Regions from separate parts of the Alterluteimonas muca genome, predicted to be linked through region 1. Evidence: predicted binding sites of a transcription regulator. Region 1 holds the regulator's gene; the other holds the start of a gene.
The links. The regulator FliA, encoded in region 1, starts transcription of late flagellar genes. The targets are predictions, from matches to a motif close to TAAAGTTTNNCNNNCNNNGGCCGATAA.
Positions count from the first base shown of each region.

Region 2: LDO11_RS15870 (GGDEF domain-containing protein) is a predicted target of FliA. The motif match lies at 4,468-4,494, and genes of this name have one in related genera.

Region 1 covers NZ_JAIWPS010000001.1:634,302-641,348, reverse strand. Annotated here, with positions in the region: gene flhF (flagellar biosynthesis GTPase FlhF) at 1-538, shown strand, start outside; gene LDO11_RS02880 (P-loop NTPase) at 525-1,394, shown strand; gene LDO11_RS02875 (RNA polymerase sigma factor FliA) at 1,391-2,143, shown strand; gene cheY (chemotaxis response regulator CheY) at 2,169-2,561, shown strand; gene LDO11_RS02865 (protein phosphatase CheZ) at 2,558-3,166, shown strand; gene LDO11_RS02860 (chemotaxis protein CheA) at 3,171-5,015, shown strand; gene LDO11_RS02855 (flagellar motor protein) at 5,065-5,805, shown strand; gene motD (flagellar motor protein MotD) at 5,810-6,757, shown strand; gene LDO11_RS02845 (ParA family protein) at 6,757-7,047, shown strand, end outside.
Region 2 covers NZ_JAIWPS010000011.1:87,889-94,935, reverse strand. Annotated here, with positions in the region: gene rnk (nucleoside diphosphate kinase regulator) at 1-403, shown strand, start outside; gene msrA (peptide-methionine (S)-S-oxide reductase MsrA) at 438-1,088, opposite strand; gene LDO11_RS12785 (DMT family transporter) at 1,153-2,073, opposite strand; gene LDO11_RS15870 (GGDEF domain-containing protein) at 2,127-4,304, opposite strand; gene LDO11_RS12775 (glutamine--tRNA ligase/YqeY domain fusion protein) at 4,635-6,389, shown strand; gene LDO11_RS12770 (hypothetical protein) at 6,400-6,792, shown strand; gene LDO11_RS12765 (nucleoside deaminase) at 6,792-7,047, shown strand, end outside.

The sequences.
Region 1 (7,047 bases):
GACCACCGACACCGCGCGCGTCGGTGGCCGCGAGCAGCTGCACAGCTACGGCCGCCAGCTCGGCATCGCCGTGCACGAGGCCGACAGCGAGGCCGGCCTGCTGCAGCTGCTGCAGAAGCTGCAGGACTACCGGCTGGTGCTGGTGGACACCGCCGGCCTGAGCCAGCGCGACCGTGCCCTCGCCGGCCAGCTGAACTGGCTGCGCGCCGCGCGCCAGGTGCGCACCCTGCTGGTACTGCCGGCCAACACCCACTTCGCCGACCTCGATGAAGTCGTCCGCCGCTTCGAGCACGCGCGCCCGCAGGGCGTGGTGCTGACCAAGCTCGACGAGACCAGCCGACTCGGCAGCGCGCTGTCGGTGGTGGTCGACCACCAGCTGCCGCTGACCTGGACCACCGACGGCCAGCGCATCCCTGAAGACCTGAGCCGGGCCAATGCGGCCCACCTGGTACTTCGCCTTGAAGATCTCCGCCGCGATGCCGATAAGCCCATGGCATCCGAGCATTCCGCCCCGGAGCACACCCATGCTGTCGCCTGAGACCCTGCCGCCGATGTCCGTCGCCGTTCCGCCCGTGCCCGCCCCCGTGCGCACCCTCGCCGTCACCGGTGGCAAGGGCGGCGTGGGCAAGACCAATGTGTCGGCGAACCTGGCGATCGCGCTGTCGGAGCTCGGCAAGCGCACCCTGCTGCTGGATGCCGACCTCGGCCTGGCGAACGTCGACGTGCTGCTGGGGCTGTCGCCGCGCTACACGCTGGCCGACCTGGTGGCCGGGCGCTGCAGCCTCGACGAGGTGATCCTCGACGGCCCGTCGGGCGTGATGATCGTCCCCGCCGCCTCCGGCCGCCGGCACATGGCGGAACTGCGCCCCGCCGAACATGCCGGGCTGGTCAACGTCTTCAACGACCTGCAGCGCGATCTCGACATGCTGGTGGTGGACACCGCCGCCGGCATCACCGATTCGGTGCTGACCTTCTGCCAGGCCGCGCAGGACACCCTGGTGGTGGTCTGCGACGAGCCGGCGTCGATCACCGATGCGTATGCGCTGATCAAGGTGCTGGCACGCGAGCGCGGCGTCGGCCAGGTGCAGGTGGTGGCCAACATGGTGCGCAGCCCGCAGGAAGGCCGCGGCCTGTACGAGAAGCTGTCGCGCGTGTGCGAGCGCTTCATCGGCGACGTGTCGCTGAACTACCTCGGCGCGGTTCCGCAGTGCGAATGGCTGCGGATGTCGGTGCAGCGCCAGCAGGCGGTGGTGCGCGCCTACCCGTCGAGCCCGTCGGCGCGTGCGCTGGCCGAGATCGCCCGCCGCACCGCCCGCTGGCAGGCGCCGACCGCGCCACGCGGGCATGTCGAGTTCTTCGTCGAGCGGATGCTGCGCCAGGGGGTGCCGGCATGAGCATGGCCGCCCGCCACTACCAGGACATCCAGCGCAGCAGCGCGCCGGATCCGATCGTCCAGCATGCCGAACTGGTGCGCCGCATCGCCCACCACCTGGCGGCGCGACTGCCGGCCAGCGTGGAGATCGACGATCTCGTGCAGGCCGGCATGATCGGCCTGCTCGAAGCCTCGCGCAGCTACGACGCCGACCAGGGCGCCTCGTTCGAGACCTATGCCTCGATCCGCATCCGCGGTTCGATGATCGACGAGATCCGCCGTGGCGACTGGGTGCCGCGTTCGGTGCACCGCCGCGCGCGCGAAGCCGCCGCCGCGATCCGTTCGATCGAGCAGGCCACCGGCCGCGCCGCCGCGGCGCAGGAAGTCGCCGACAAGCTCGGGCTGCCGCTGGCCGACTACATGCGCCTGCTGGAAGACGCCGCGCGCGGCCAGGTGCTGAGCCTGGACTCGCACGTCGAGGACCACGGCGAGGTCGAGCCCGCGCGTCGTGGCGGGCCCACCCCCCAGGAAGCAATGGTGCGCGGCGAATTCGGCCGCGAACTCGCCGCCGCGATCGGCCTGTTGCCCGAACGCGAGCAGCTGGTGCTGTCGCTGTACTACCAGCAGGAACTCAACCTCAAGGAGATCGGCGCGGTGCTCGGCGTCAGCGAATCACGCGTGTGCCAGATCCATGGCCAGGCGGTGGTGCGGCTGCGCGGGCGGCTGACCGCGTTCGAACTCGCCGATACCGGCATCGGCGACGACGACTGATGCCATCGTTTTACTGGAGCCCCTTTTGAACAAGAACATGCGCGTGCTGATCGTCGATGACTTCTCGACGATGCGGCGGATCATCAAGAACCTGCTGACCGACCTCGGCTTCAACAACACCGTGGAAGCCGAGGACGGCCACAGCGCGCTGGCCGTGCTGCGGCAGGATGCGGTGGAGCTGGTGATCACCGACTGGAACATGCCCGGCATGACCGGCATCGAGCTGCTGCGCGAGATCCGCGCCGATGCCAAGTTCCGCACCCTGCCGGTGCTGATGGTGACCGCCGAGGCCAAGCGCGAACAGATCATCGAGGCCGCGCAGAACGGCGTGAACGGCTACATCATCAAGCCGTTCACCGCGCAGACCCTGGAAGAGAAGCTCAACAAGGTGTTCGAACGCCTCGGGGGCGGCGCTTGAACGCGGCGGTGGCGGACGACGTCCCGGTCGCGCGCCTGCTGCAGGATGCACTCGACGCGCTGGAGCGCGGCGACGAGGACGCCTGGCGCCGCCACGTCGATGCGATCGCCGCATCGCGCGCGCATACGCTGGTCAGCGGCCTCGGCCGGCTGGCGCGCGAGCTCGAACAGGCGCTCGATGCCCTGCCCCCGGCACCGTCGGGCGGCAACCTCGACGACGCCTGCGCCCGCCTCGACCACGTGGTGGCGATGACCGAGGAGGCCACCCATCGCACCCTCGACCTGATCGACGACAGCCGTGCGCTGGTCGCCCGCCTCAAGGACGGCCCGCTCGACGACAGCCAGGCCGGTACCGTCGAGGCGCTGCGCGACAACCTGCGCGAGATGGCGCTGGCACAGAGCCACCAGGACCTCGGCGGGCAGATCATCCGCCGCGTCGCATCGATCGTGCGTGGCGTGCACGAGGGTTTCGGCGAACTCGGCCTGCCGCCGAAGGACGAGCCGGCGTGCCCGAACCGTGGCCACGGCCCGGCGGTCGGGGGGCTGGATCGCGGCACCGTGGGCCAGAGCGACGCCGACGACCTGCTGTCGAACCTCGGGCTCTGACACCGTGAACGCCTCGCCGGAAATCGCCGCCGACTTCGTGATCGAGGCACGCGAGCTGCTCGACGACCTCGGCGGGCAGCTGGTGGCGCTGGAGCAGACGCCCGGCGACCGCGAACAGTTGAACGCGGTCTTCCGCGCGTTCCACACGCTCAAGGGCGGCGCCGGCTTTCTCGGCGTGACCCCGCTGGTGGAGCTCTGCCACGCGGCCGAGGAAACCCTGGGCGCTGCACGCAGCGGCCAGGCGACGCTGGAGGCGCGGCATTTCGATGCCGCGCAGCAGTCATTGGACTGGCTGCAGGCGATGGTGGACGCGATCGACTCCGGCAGCGAGGTGCCGCGCGCGCCCGCCGCGGTCGTCAACGGCTTCTCGCTTGCGCCGCCGGCCACGACCGCCACGCCCGCCGCCGCCGCCGCCAATGGCGACATGATCGGCGACGACGAATTCGAGGCACTGCTCGACCAGCTGCACGGCAACGCGGCGCCGGGCCCGGTCGGTGCAGCCGGAAACGGCGGGGCGATCAGCGACGACGAATTCGAGGCGCTGCTCGACCAGTTGCACGGGTCGGCCCCGCCCGGAGCTGCCGCAGCCCAGGTGACTCCGCCGGCCGCCCCGCGCACGCCGACGCCCGCACCTGCGCCGCCTGCCGCCGCCGCGCCGAAGCCGGCAGCCCCGCAGGCCGCCAATGGAGCGGCCACTGCCGAGCGCGAACACACCGTACGCGTGGACACCCGCCGTCTGGACGCCATCGTCGATCTCGTCGGCGAGCTGGTACTGGCGCGCAACCGCCTCAAGACCCTGCGCGCGCGGCTGCGCGACGAGGAGCTCGACCGTGCCGTGAGCACGCTCGACAACGCCACCGCGCGCCTGCAGGGCGCGGTGATGCACACCCGCATGCAGCCGGTGGGCAAGGTGTTCGCGCGCTTCCCCAAGCTCGCGCGTGACGTCGCACGCGCACTCGACAAGGAAGTGGACCTCGAGCTCGTCGGCGCCGAGACCGAACTCGACCGCAACCTGGTCGAGGCGCTGGCCGATCCGCTGGTGCACCTGGTGCGCAACGCCATCGACCACGGCATCGAAGCACCGGCCCTGCGCGAGGCCACCGGCAAGCCGCGCGCCGGCAAGGTGAGGCTGATCGCCCAGCAGCAGGGCGACTATGTCGGCATCGAGGTGCAGGACGACGGTGCCGGCATCGACCCCGAGCGCCTGCGCACCAAGGCGCGCGAGAAGGGTCTGATCGATGCCGAGACCGCGGCGCGGCTGAGCGTGGAGGAATGCCTGCACCTGGTGTTCATGCCCGGCTTCTCGACGCGCAGCGAGGTCAGCGACATTTCCGGCCGTGGCGTCGGCATGGACGTGGTGCAGTCGCGCATCCGCGAGCTCAGCGGGCAGATCCAGGTGCACTCCGAACTCGGGCGCGGCAGCCGGTTCTCGCTGCGCGTGCCGCTGACGCTGGCGATCCTGCCGACGCTGCTGGTGCAGGCGGCCGGCGATGCCTATGCCTTGCCGTTGGCGCGGGTGCAGGAAGTGCTGCATGCACCCACCCATGCGGTGAACTGGTTCGACGGCCGCGCCGCGCTCGACCGCCGCTCGCACACGCTGCCGCTGCTGGACCTGCGGCACTGGCTGCGGCAACCGGCACCGGAGACGCCGCTGCTCACCATCGTGGTCCTGCAGCGCGGCGACGCCCGCTTCGGCCTGGTGGTCGACGAGGTGCGCGGCCGCGAGGAGGTGGTGATCAAGCCGCTGCCACGCGCCCTGCGTGGCCTGCCCGGCTACGCCGGCGCCACCCTGATCGGCGACGGCCGCCTGGCGCTGATCCTCGACGTGGACGCGTTGCGCACGGTCTGATCGGCACCGCGCAACTCAAGTCGCGCGCACCTTCGCCGATATCGCCACCATGGATATCTTCAGTCTCGTCGGGCTCGTCCTCGCGATCGTCGCGCTGATCGGCGGCAGCGTCCTCAAGGGCGCCGGGCTTGCCGGCCTGTGGTCGCCCGCGGCGTTCGTGATCGTGATCATCGGCACCGTCGCCGCCATCCTGCTGCACGCACCGCGCCCGGTGCTCACCCGCGCCATGAAGATCTCGCGCTGGGTGATCAAGCCGCCGGTGGCCGACCGCCAGGCGCTGATCGCGCAGCTGCTGGAGTGGAGCAACGTCGCCCGCCGCCAGGGCCTGCTCGGGCTGGAAAGCCACGTCGAGGCGCAGACCGATCCGTTCCTGCGCAAGGGCCTGCAGATGCTGGTCGACGGCCTCGAGCCCGAGGCGATCCGCCACATGCTCGAGATCGAGCTCGGTGGCGAGGAACACCACGACCTCGCCGCCGCGAAGATCTACGAGAGCATGGGCATCTATGCGCCCACCCTGGGCATCGTCGGCGCCGTGCTCGGCCTGATGGCGGTGATGCAGAACCTCGCCGACCCCAGCAAGCTCGGCCAGGGCATCGCCGCCGCCTTCACCGCGACCATCTACGGCATCGCCTCGGCGAACCTGCTGTTCCTGCCGATGGCGGCCAAGCTCAAGAGCGTGGTCGGCCGCCGCAGCGGCGAGCGCGAACTGGTGATCGAAGGCCTGATCGCGATTGCCCAGGGCGAGAACCCGCGCAATATCGAAGCACGCCTTGCCGGCTTCCTGCACTGACGCCATGGCACGCCGCAAGCACCACGAGGAGCACACCAATCACGAGGCGTGGGCAATCCCCTACGCCGACCTGATGACGCTGCTGCTCGCCTTCTTCGTGGTCATGTACGCGATCTCCTCGCTCAACGAAGGCAAGTACCGGGTGATGTCGCAGTCGCTGGCCAATGCCTTCAACGGCACGCCGCGCACCATCGACCCGGTGCAGATCGGCGAAAGCGATCGCCGCGAGTCCGACTTCGGCCGCCCCACGCCGATTCCCAGCGGTGCCCGCCGCGGCCCGCAGGCAGTGTCCCCGGTGCTGGATTCGCCCCTGCAGCCGATGCTGGAATCGAAGATGCGCAGCGACCGCACCGGCGAAGGCCTGGATGCGGCGGCGCTGGAAGCCTCGCGCAGGCAGCTGTCGCGCATCGCCCTGCAGCTGGAGGACGCGCTGTCGGAGATGGTGCGCGCACGCATGATCACCATCCACCGCACCGACCTGTGGCTGGAGGTGGAGATCAACAGCGACATCCTGTTCCCGACCGGTTCGGCGTCGCTGGATCCAGCCGCCCAGGGCCTGATGACGAAACTCGCCGCGCTGCTGCGCGACGCCCCCAATCCGATCCGCGTCGAGGGCTATACCGACGACCGGCCGATCCGCACGCTGCAGTTCCCGTCCAACTGGGAGCTGTCGGCCGCGCGCGCGGCCAGCGTCGTGCACCTGTTCGTGCGCGAGCAGCTGGCCCCGGAGCGGCTGGTGATGGTCGGCTACGGCGAACACCGCCCGAAGGCCGACAACGCCACCGATGCCGGCCGCAATGCCAACCGCCGCGTGGTGCTGATGGTGCTGGCCGCACCCGATGCGGCCGGCGCGCGTGCGGCCGACCACCCACAGCCGGCCGGTTCCAACCAGGCCGCAGTGGCCAGTGCCCCACCCCGTGCGGCCACGATGACGATGCGAGGAGACAGCTGATGCGCGTGTGGGCGATCGCCAACCAGAAAGGAGGCGTGGGCAAGACCACCACGACGCTCGCGCTCGGCCGCAGCCTGGTGCTGCGCGGGCTCAGCGTATTGCTGGTCGACCTCGACCCGCATGCCTCGCTGACCCGTGCCTTCGGCATCCCCAGCGACCCGCAGCCCGCGGGCGTGGTGGACCTGTTCGGCGCCCCGCCGGCCACCCTGGCCGGGGTGATGCGCCCGGCTCCCGTCGAAGGCCTGGATTTCGTCTGCGCGCAGACCGCGCTGGCCACCCTGGAGCGGCGC
Region 2 (7,047 bases), on a different contig from region 1:
CACTCCCAACAGCGGCCTGCCGCCGTCTCTGCTGGTGTCCGAAATCGATGCCGCCCGTCTCGATGCGCTGATCGAGAACCCCACCTGGCGGGGCCACCCGGCGGCGGTGGCGCTGCAGGAAGAACTGCTGCGCGCGCAGGTGCTGCCGGTGGCACAGATGCCGTCCGACGTGGTGCGCATGCATTCGCGGGTGGAGTGCGTCGATGCCGATGGCACCCGCCGCACCCTGACCCTGGTCTACCCGCACGAGGCCGACAGCGCCAGCGGCCGGGTGTCGGTGCTGGCGCCGGTCGGCAGCGCGCTGCTGGGCCTGTCGGTGGGCCAGAGCATCGAATGGCCACGCCCGGACGGCGGAACCCTCAGCCTGGAAGTGGCCTCGGTCGAGCCGCAGCCCGCCGCCTGAGCGGACGGCGCGCGCAGCGGGCCGGGCTTCGGCCTCACACCACCGGCGTTGCTGCGCAGCGCACGCCGGTGCCGCCCAGGCCGCAGTAGCCGCCCGGGTTCTTCGCCAGGTACTGCTGGTGCTCGTCCTCGGCGTAGAAGAACTCCGGCGCCGGATGCACGATTTCCGTGGTGATGTCACCCAGCCCCGCGGCATGCAGCCCGGCCTGGAAGCTGTCGCGGCTGCGCTGCGCCGCCTGCGCCTGTTCCGACGTCGTGCAATGGATCACCGAGCGGTACTGGGTGCCGAGATCGTTGCCCTGGCGCATGCCCTGGGTCGGGTCGTGGCTTTCCCAGAAGGCCGCCAGCAGGCGGTCGAAGCCGATCACCGCCGGGTCGTAGACCACCAGCACCACCTCGGCATGCCCGGTCTGCCCGCTGCAGACCTCGCGGTAGGTGGGATTGGGCGTATGCCCGCCGGCATAGCCGACCGCGGTGGTTTCCACCCCCGGCAGCGACCAGAACACCCGTTCGGCGCCCCAGAAACAGCCCATGCCGAACTGCACCTGCGACAGGCCCTCGAAGGCGTCGCGCAGCGGACGGCCATGCACGTGGTGGCGGTTGTGCAGCGGCAGCGGGTCCGCGCGGCCGGGCAGCGCGTCCTGCGGACGCGGCATCCGCTGTTTCCAGGCACCAATCCCGAACATCGGCTCGCTCCACGCACGCGGCCCGTCGCCGCACCTGATTGAGTGGGGCGCGGCCGGGCCGGCTTCAAGCCCGGCCCGCCTCGGGTCGGCGCTGGCGCAACCCGGCCAGGAAGATGCCGGCCAGCGTCAACGCCAGGCCCATCCATTCGCGCGGCGAGGTGCCGCGGTCGAGCACCGCGAGGTCGAGCAGGAACGCGCATACCGGCTGCGCCAGCAGCAGCAGGCCGACCACCGCCACCGGCAACTGCTGCATCGCCCGCGAGATCAGGACCCAGCTCAGGCAGTGGCCCACCCCGGCCAGCAACAGCAACCAGCCGAGCGTTGCGAGGTCCGGGATCACGAAGGACACGCCTTCGGCGACGCCGGCCATGCCCAGCAGCACCGCGCACAGCGCCGAGACCACCGCCAGCACCTGGGCGATGGGCGCGCGCCGCTCCGGCGCCAGTGCGCTGCCGGCACGCTGCACATGGCGCAGGCCGATGTTGTACACGGCGTAGCACAGCCCGGTGGCAAGCCCCAGCCACACGCCCCAGCGGTAATCGGCCGGCAGATCCACCCAGTCGCCGCCCAGCAGCAGCCACAGGCCGAAGAACGCCAGCGCGATGCCGGCCACGAAGCGAGGACCGATGCGCTCGCCGAACAGCAGCACGCCGGCCAGCGCCATGAAGAACACCTGCGCATTGGCCAGCAGCGTGGCCAGGCCCGGCCCGACCAGCAGGATGCTGCGATGCCACAGCCACAGGTCGGCGGCGAACGCAGCGGCCGGCAGCAGTGCCAGCACCCACACCGCGCGCGGCAGCGGACGCCAGTCGCCGCGCGCCGCCACCAGCGCACCCAGCATCGCCGCTGCAAACAGCATGCGGTAGAACGCCGAGACCGTCGGCGCGGTGTCGGCCAGCCGCACCATCAGGCCGTTGCTGCCGATCAGCACCGCGCCGGCGAGCATCCAGGCCAGGGCAGTACTGCGGGCGGGGGAGTCCTGCACGGGCGAGAGGCTTCGACGGGCGCCGCAGCGTAGCAGCGGCCCGCGTGCGCCGGTCAGGTGAACACGGCGGGCGCCACCTGCACGCAGTTGCGGCCCAGCCGCTTGGCCGCGTACAGCGCCTTGTCGGCGCGGTCGACGGTGTCCTGCGGCGAGCGCTCGCCATCGCGCCGGGTGGCCAGCCCCACGCTCACCGTGAGTCGCAGGGCCTTGTCCTCCCAGCGCACGTCCAGCTGCTCGACCGCGCTGCGCATGCGCTCGCCGGTGTCGCGCGCGGGCGCGGCGGCGATGCCGGGAAGGATGGCGATGAACTCCTCGCCGCCATAGCGCCCGAACAGCGCGCCCTCACCCACCGCCCTGCGCAATGCCGTAGCCACCGTGCGCAGGCAGTGGTCGCCGGCAACGTGCCCGTGCTGATCGTTGATCGACTTGAAGTGGTCGAGGTCGACCAGGATCACCGAGAGCGGCTGCCCGCCGCGCTCGGCCTCGTTGAAGCTGCGCAGCAGCCACTGGTCGACCGATCGGCGGTTGAGCGACCCGGTCAGGGCGTCCATTTCCGCCGAGCGGCGCAGGTTGGCGGTCACCACGGCCTGTTCCACGTGCAGTTGCGCCAGCCGCGTGAATTCCATCGCCAGCGCCATCTCCTCGGCGCTGAACCCCTCGCTGCCGTCGCGCTGCAGCAGCACCGCGCCCCAGCCGGGCGCGCGCACCTGCAGCGGCAGCAGGGCCTCGGTGCGCGCACCGCGCTCGTCGCCCAGCAGCTCCTGCCGCGGCAGCCCGGCCGTGGCCGCCCGTCGCAGCGGCAGCGCGCGCCGCTCGAGGTCGGCGACCACCTGGTCGCGGCCCGCCGCGGGATGCACCACCATCATCTCCGCACCGTGGAAACCCTGCGCGACCGCCACCGCGGAGCGCACCGGCAGCAGTGGAAGCAGGTGGTCGAACAGCAGCCGGAAGGCGGTCCACTCGATATCGCCGGGGCCGAGCGTGCGCAGGCCGGCCTGCAGCGCATGTGCATAGGCGCCGCGGGCGGCCTCGCGCGCCATCCGCCGTTCGCTGTCGAGCCGCGCCAGGCGGTCGCGGTCGCGCTGGTCGCGGAAGTCGGCGATGCGCGACACCAGGCCCACCGCGAACAGGGTCAGGGTGGTGACCATGCCGGCCTGGAAGGCGAAGCGCGCAAGCAGCGGATTCGCGAGGTTCCAGCCCGGCGAGAACTCGTAGGCCAGCAGTGCCGCATAGGTGAGCACATGCAGTGCCAGCAGCGGCCAGGCCATCGCCAGCCGACGGCGCACCGCCACCGTCATCCACGCCACGCCGGCAATCCCGGTCGCCACCCACAGCGCCAGGGTCGCGGGTCCCAGCAGCTCGTTGAACGCCGGTACGTCGACCAGGCACAGGCCGACCAGCACCAGCGCCGTCCAGCGGAAGGCCGAAAGCGCCTGGCGTGCCCGCGCATGCAGCGTGGCGCCGGCATAGACCTCGAGCAGCCGGGTCCAGGCCAGCAGGAACACCAGGATCAGCGCGTGCACGCCCTGGATCCCCCAGGCACCGAGGAACGACAGCCCGGCGAACCGGTACAGGTGGCCGTTGAGGGCGGCCAGCAACAGCAGAGTGGACAGCGCGCAGGCGAAATAGCCGAGGAATGCGCGGTCGCGGGCGGCGGCATACAGCGACAGCGCCAGCAGGGCCAGCACCAGCAGTACCGCATAGACCGCGGCCGACATCGCCGAGGCGCGCTGCTCGAGCATCACCGCATGGTCTTCGCGCACCAGCAGCGGCAACACGCCGACACGGCCGTCGGCGAACACGTCGAGATCCAGCTCCAGCACCGGCCCCGCCGGCTCGGGTGGCACCGAGCGGAACCCGCCGGGGAACGCCTGCGCCACCCGCGGGCGGAAGAAATCATGCGGCGGCCCGGCCCAGTCGGCGCCGGTGAACTGCAGCCGGTCCACCGGCACGCGCGGCACCCAGACCACCCAGCGGGCATCGCCTTCCATCCTCGGAGGCAGCTCCCAGCGCAGTTGCGCGCGGGTGCCGCCATCGGCGCCGGCCGGCAGCGCCAGATAACCCGAGGACGCACGTGCGCCCTCGACACGCACCACCCCGGCGGGTCGCAGCCCGTCCGACGGGTCTCCACCCAGCCCCACCAGCGCCGATGCCAGCAACAGCAGCAGCGCCGCGAAGCCGAGCGTGGCGACCAGTTCCGGCGACGGCGCCCACCTGCGGGCAGGACTCACCGCACCGTCCCCGACGGCGTGGATCCCTGCACGGTGCCGCCCCCTGCGGTCGCCATGTTCACTTCCCGGATGTGAGTGCCCGATCGGGCTGGACGGCGGATGGTAGGGACAGGAATGTTATGGCCGTCACAAATGCCCGCGCGCCTGGTCCCCACCAGGATGGTTATCGGCAGCACCACTGCCTGCTTTAGCGCCCGGTCGCGCCGCCGGCGTTCCGGGCCCGGGCCAGCCGGGGCCACGGGCCGCGCGCGGCGCGCTCGCCTACACTGTGCGATCCGCGACGGCCGCCCTGCGCCCCGCCCCCGCATCCCCTGTATCCGCCGATCCCAGATGACCGCTGACGCCTCCCCCGATACCGCCACCCCGACCGATGCCCCCCTGCGTCGCGACTTCATCCGCCAGATCGTGCGTGACGACCTCGCCAGCGGCAGGCACAGCGCCATCCGCACCCGCTTCCCGCCGGAGCCCAACGGCTACCTGCATATCGGCCACGCCAAGGCGATCTGCCTGGACTTCGGCATCGCCCAGGAGTTCGGCGGCCGCTGCAACCTGCGCTTCGACGACACCAATCCGGCGAAGGAGGACCCGGAGTTCGTCGCCGCGATCCAGGATGACGTGCGCTGGCTGGGATACGAATGGGCCGACCTGCGCCATGCCTCGGATTACTTCGAGGTCTATTACCTGGCGGCCGAGAAGCTCGTCCGGGACGGCAGGGCGTTCGTCTGCGACCTGTCCGCCGAGCAGGTGCGCGAGTACCGCGGCACGCTCACCGAGCCCGGCCGCCACTCGCCGTTCCGCGACCGCAGCGTCGAGGAGAACCTCGACCTGTTCCGGCGCATGCGCGCCGGCGAGTTCGCCGATGGCGCGCGCACCCTGCGCGCGAAGATCGACATGGCCAGCGGCAACATCAACCTGCGCGACCCGGCGCTGTACCGGATCAAGCACGTGCCGCACCAGAACACCGGCGATGCCTGGCCGATCTACCCGATGTACGACTTCGCCCACGCGCTGGGCGACGCGATCGAGGGCGTCACCCACTCGCTGTGCACGCTGGAATTCGAGGACCACCGCCCGCTGTACGACTGGTGCGTGGACAACGTCGACCTCGCCGGCAACCCGCAACTGCTGGCACCGCTGGCGGCGAAGGGGCTGCCGATCGAAGCCGGCAAGCCGCGCCAGATCGAGTTCTCGCGGCTCAACATCAACTACACGGTGATGAGCAAGCGCAAGCTCACCCAGCTGGTCGCCGATGGTCTGGTCGACGGCTGGGACGACCCACGCATGTACACCCTGCAGGGCCTGCGCCGACGCGGCTATACGCCGGCATCGCTGCGCCTGCTGGTGGAGCGCGTGGGCATCAGCAAGCAGAACTCGGTGATCGACTTCTCGGTGCTGGAAGGCGCGCTGCGCGAGGATCTCGACGCCCACGCGCCGCGGCGCATGGCGGTGCTCGACCCGCTGAAGCTGGTGCTGACCAACCTGCCCGCGGAGCACGAGGAAGCGCTGGCCTTCCCCAACCATCCCAAGGACGAATCGCTCGGCGTGCGCCAGGTGCCGTTCGCAAGCGAGCTGTGGATCGAGCGCGAGGACTTCGCCGAGGTGCCGCCGAAGGGCTGGAAGCGGCTGGTGCCCGGGGGCGAGGTGCGCCTGCGCGGCGCCGGCATCGTGCGCGTCGACGAGGTGGTCAAGGACGACGCCGGCCATGTGGTCGAACTGCGCGGCGCGCTGGATCCGGAATCGCGGCCCGGCATGGAAGGCGCCAACCGCAAGGTCAAGGGCACCATCCACTGGGTCAGCGCGCGCCATGCGGTGGCCGCCGAGGTGCGCCTCTACGATCGCCTGTTCGTGGTCGAGAACCCCGATGACGAGAGCGGCGGGAAGACCTACCGCGACCACATCAACCCGGACTCCATTCGCGAAGTGCGCGCGTGGGTGGAACCCGCCGCCGCGGATGCCGCGCCCGAACAGTCGTTCCAGTTCGAACGCCTCGGCTACTTCGTCGCCGACCGCCATGACCACCGCAGGGACGCGCCGGTGTTCAACCGCAGCGTGACCCTGCGCGACACCTGGGCCGCAAAGGCCTGAGAAACCGACCATGACCTTCCGAATGTTCCACCTGTTCGCGCTGCTGCTCGCGCTGTCGCTCGCGGCATGCGCGGCGCCCACGGCGTCCGGCCCCGAAGCCGAGGCAACGCCTGCGCCCACGCCGGTGGCCGATGACGGCACTGCGGCCGGCGCCGGCCAGGTGCCCACCCTCGACACCAGCTGCAGGGTCGACAGCGACTGCACGGTCAAGGATGTCGGCAACTGCTGCGGCACCTTCCCGGCCTGCGTCAACGTCGACAGCCCGGCCGACCCCCGGGCGGTGATGGCCGAGTGCCAGCGCAGCGGCATGGCCTCGGTATGCGGCTTCCGCGAGATCCAGGCCTGCGCCTGCGTCGCCAGCCGCTGCGAGGCGGTCGACACCGCCGCTCCGGTGGCACGCTGATGCTCTACGCCCAGGTCCACCTCACCCTGCCGGCATGGGTGCACGAGGCGGTCGATACCGGCCGCGCCTACCCCGATGACGACGCCAAGATCGCGCTCGCCATCGACCTCGCGCGCCGCAACGTCGATGCCGCCAGCGGCGGCCCGTTCGGCGCGGCGGTGTTCGGCCCCGGGGACCGCATCGTCTCGGTGGGCGTCAACCGGGTGATGCCGACGAACTGCTCGGTCGCGCATGCGGAAACGATGGCCTTCATGC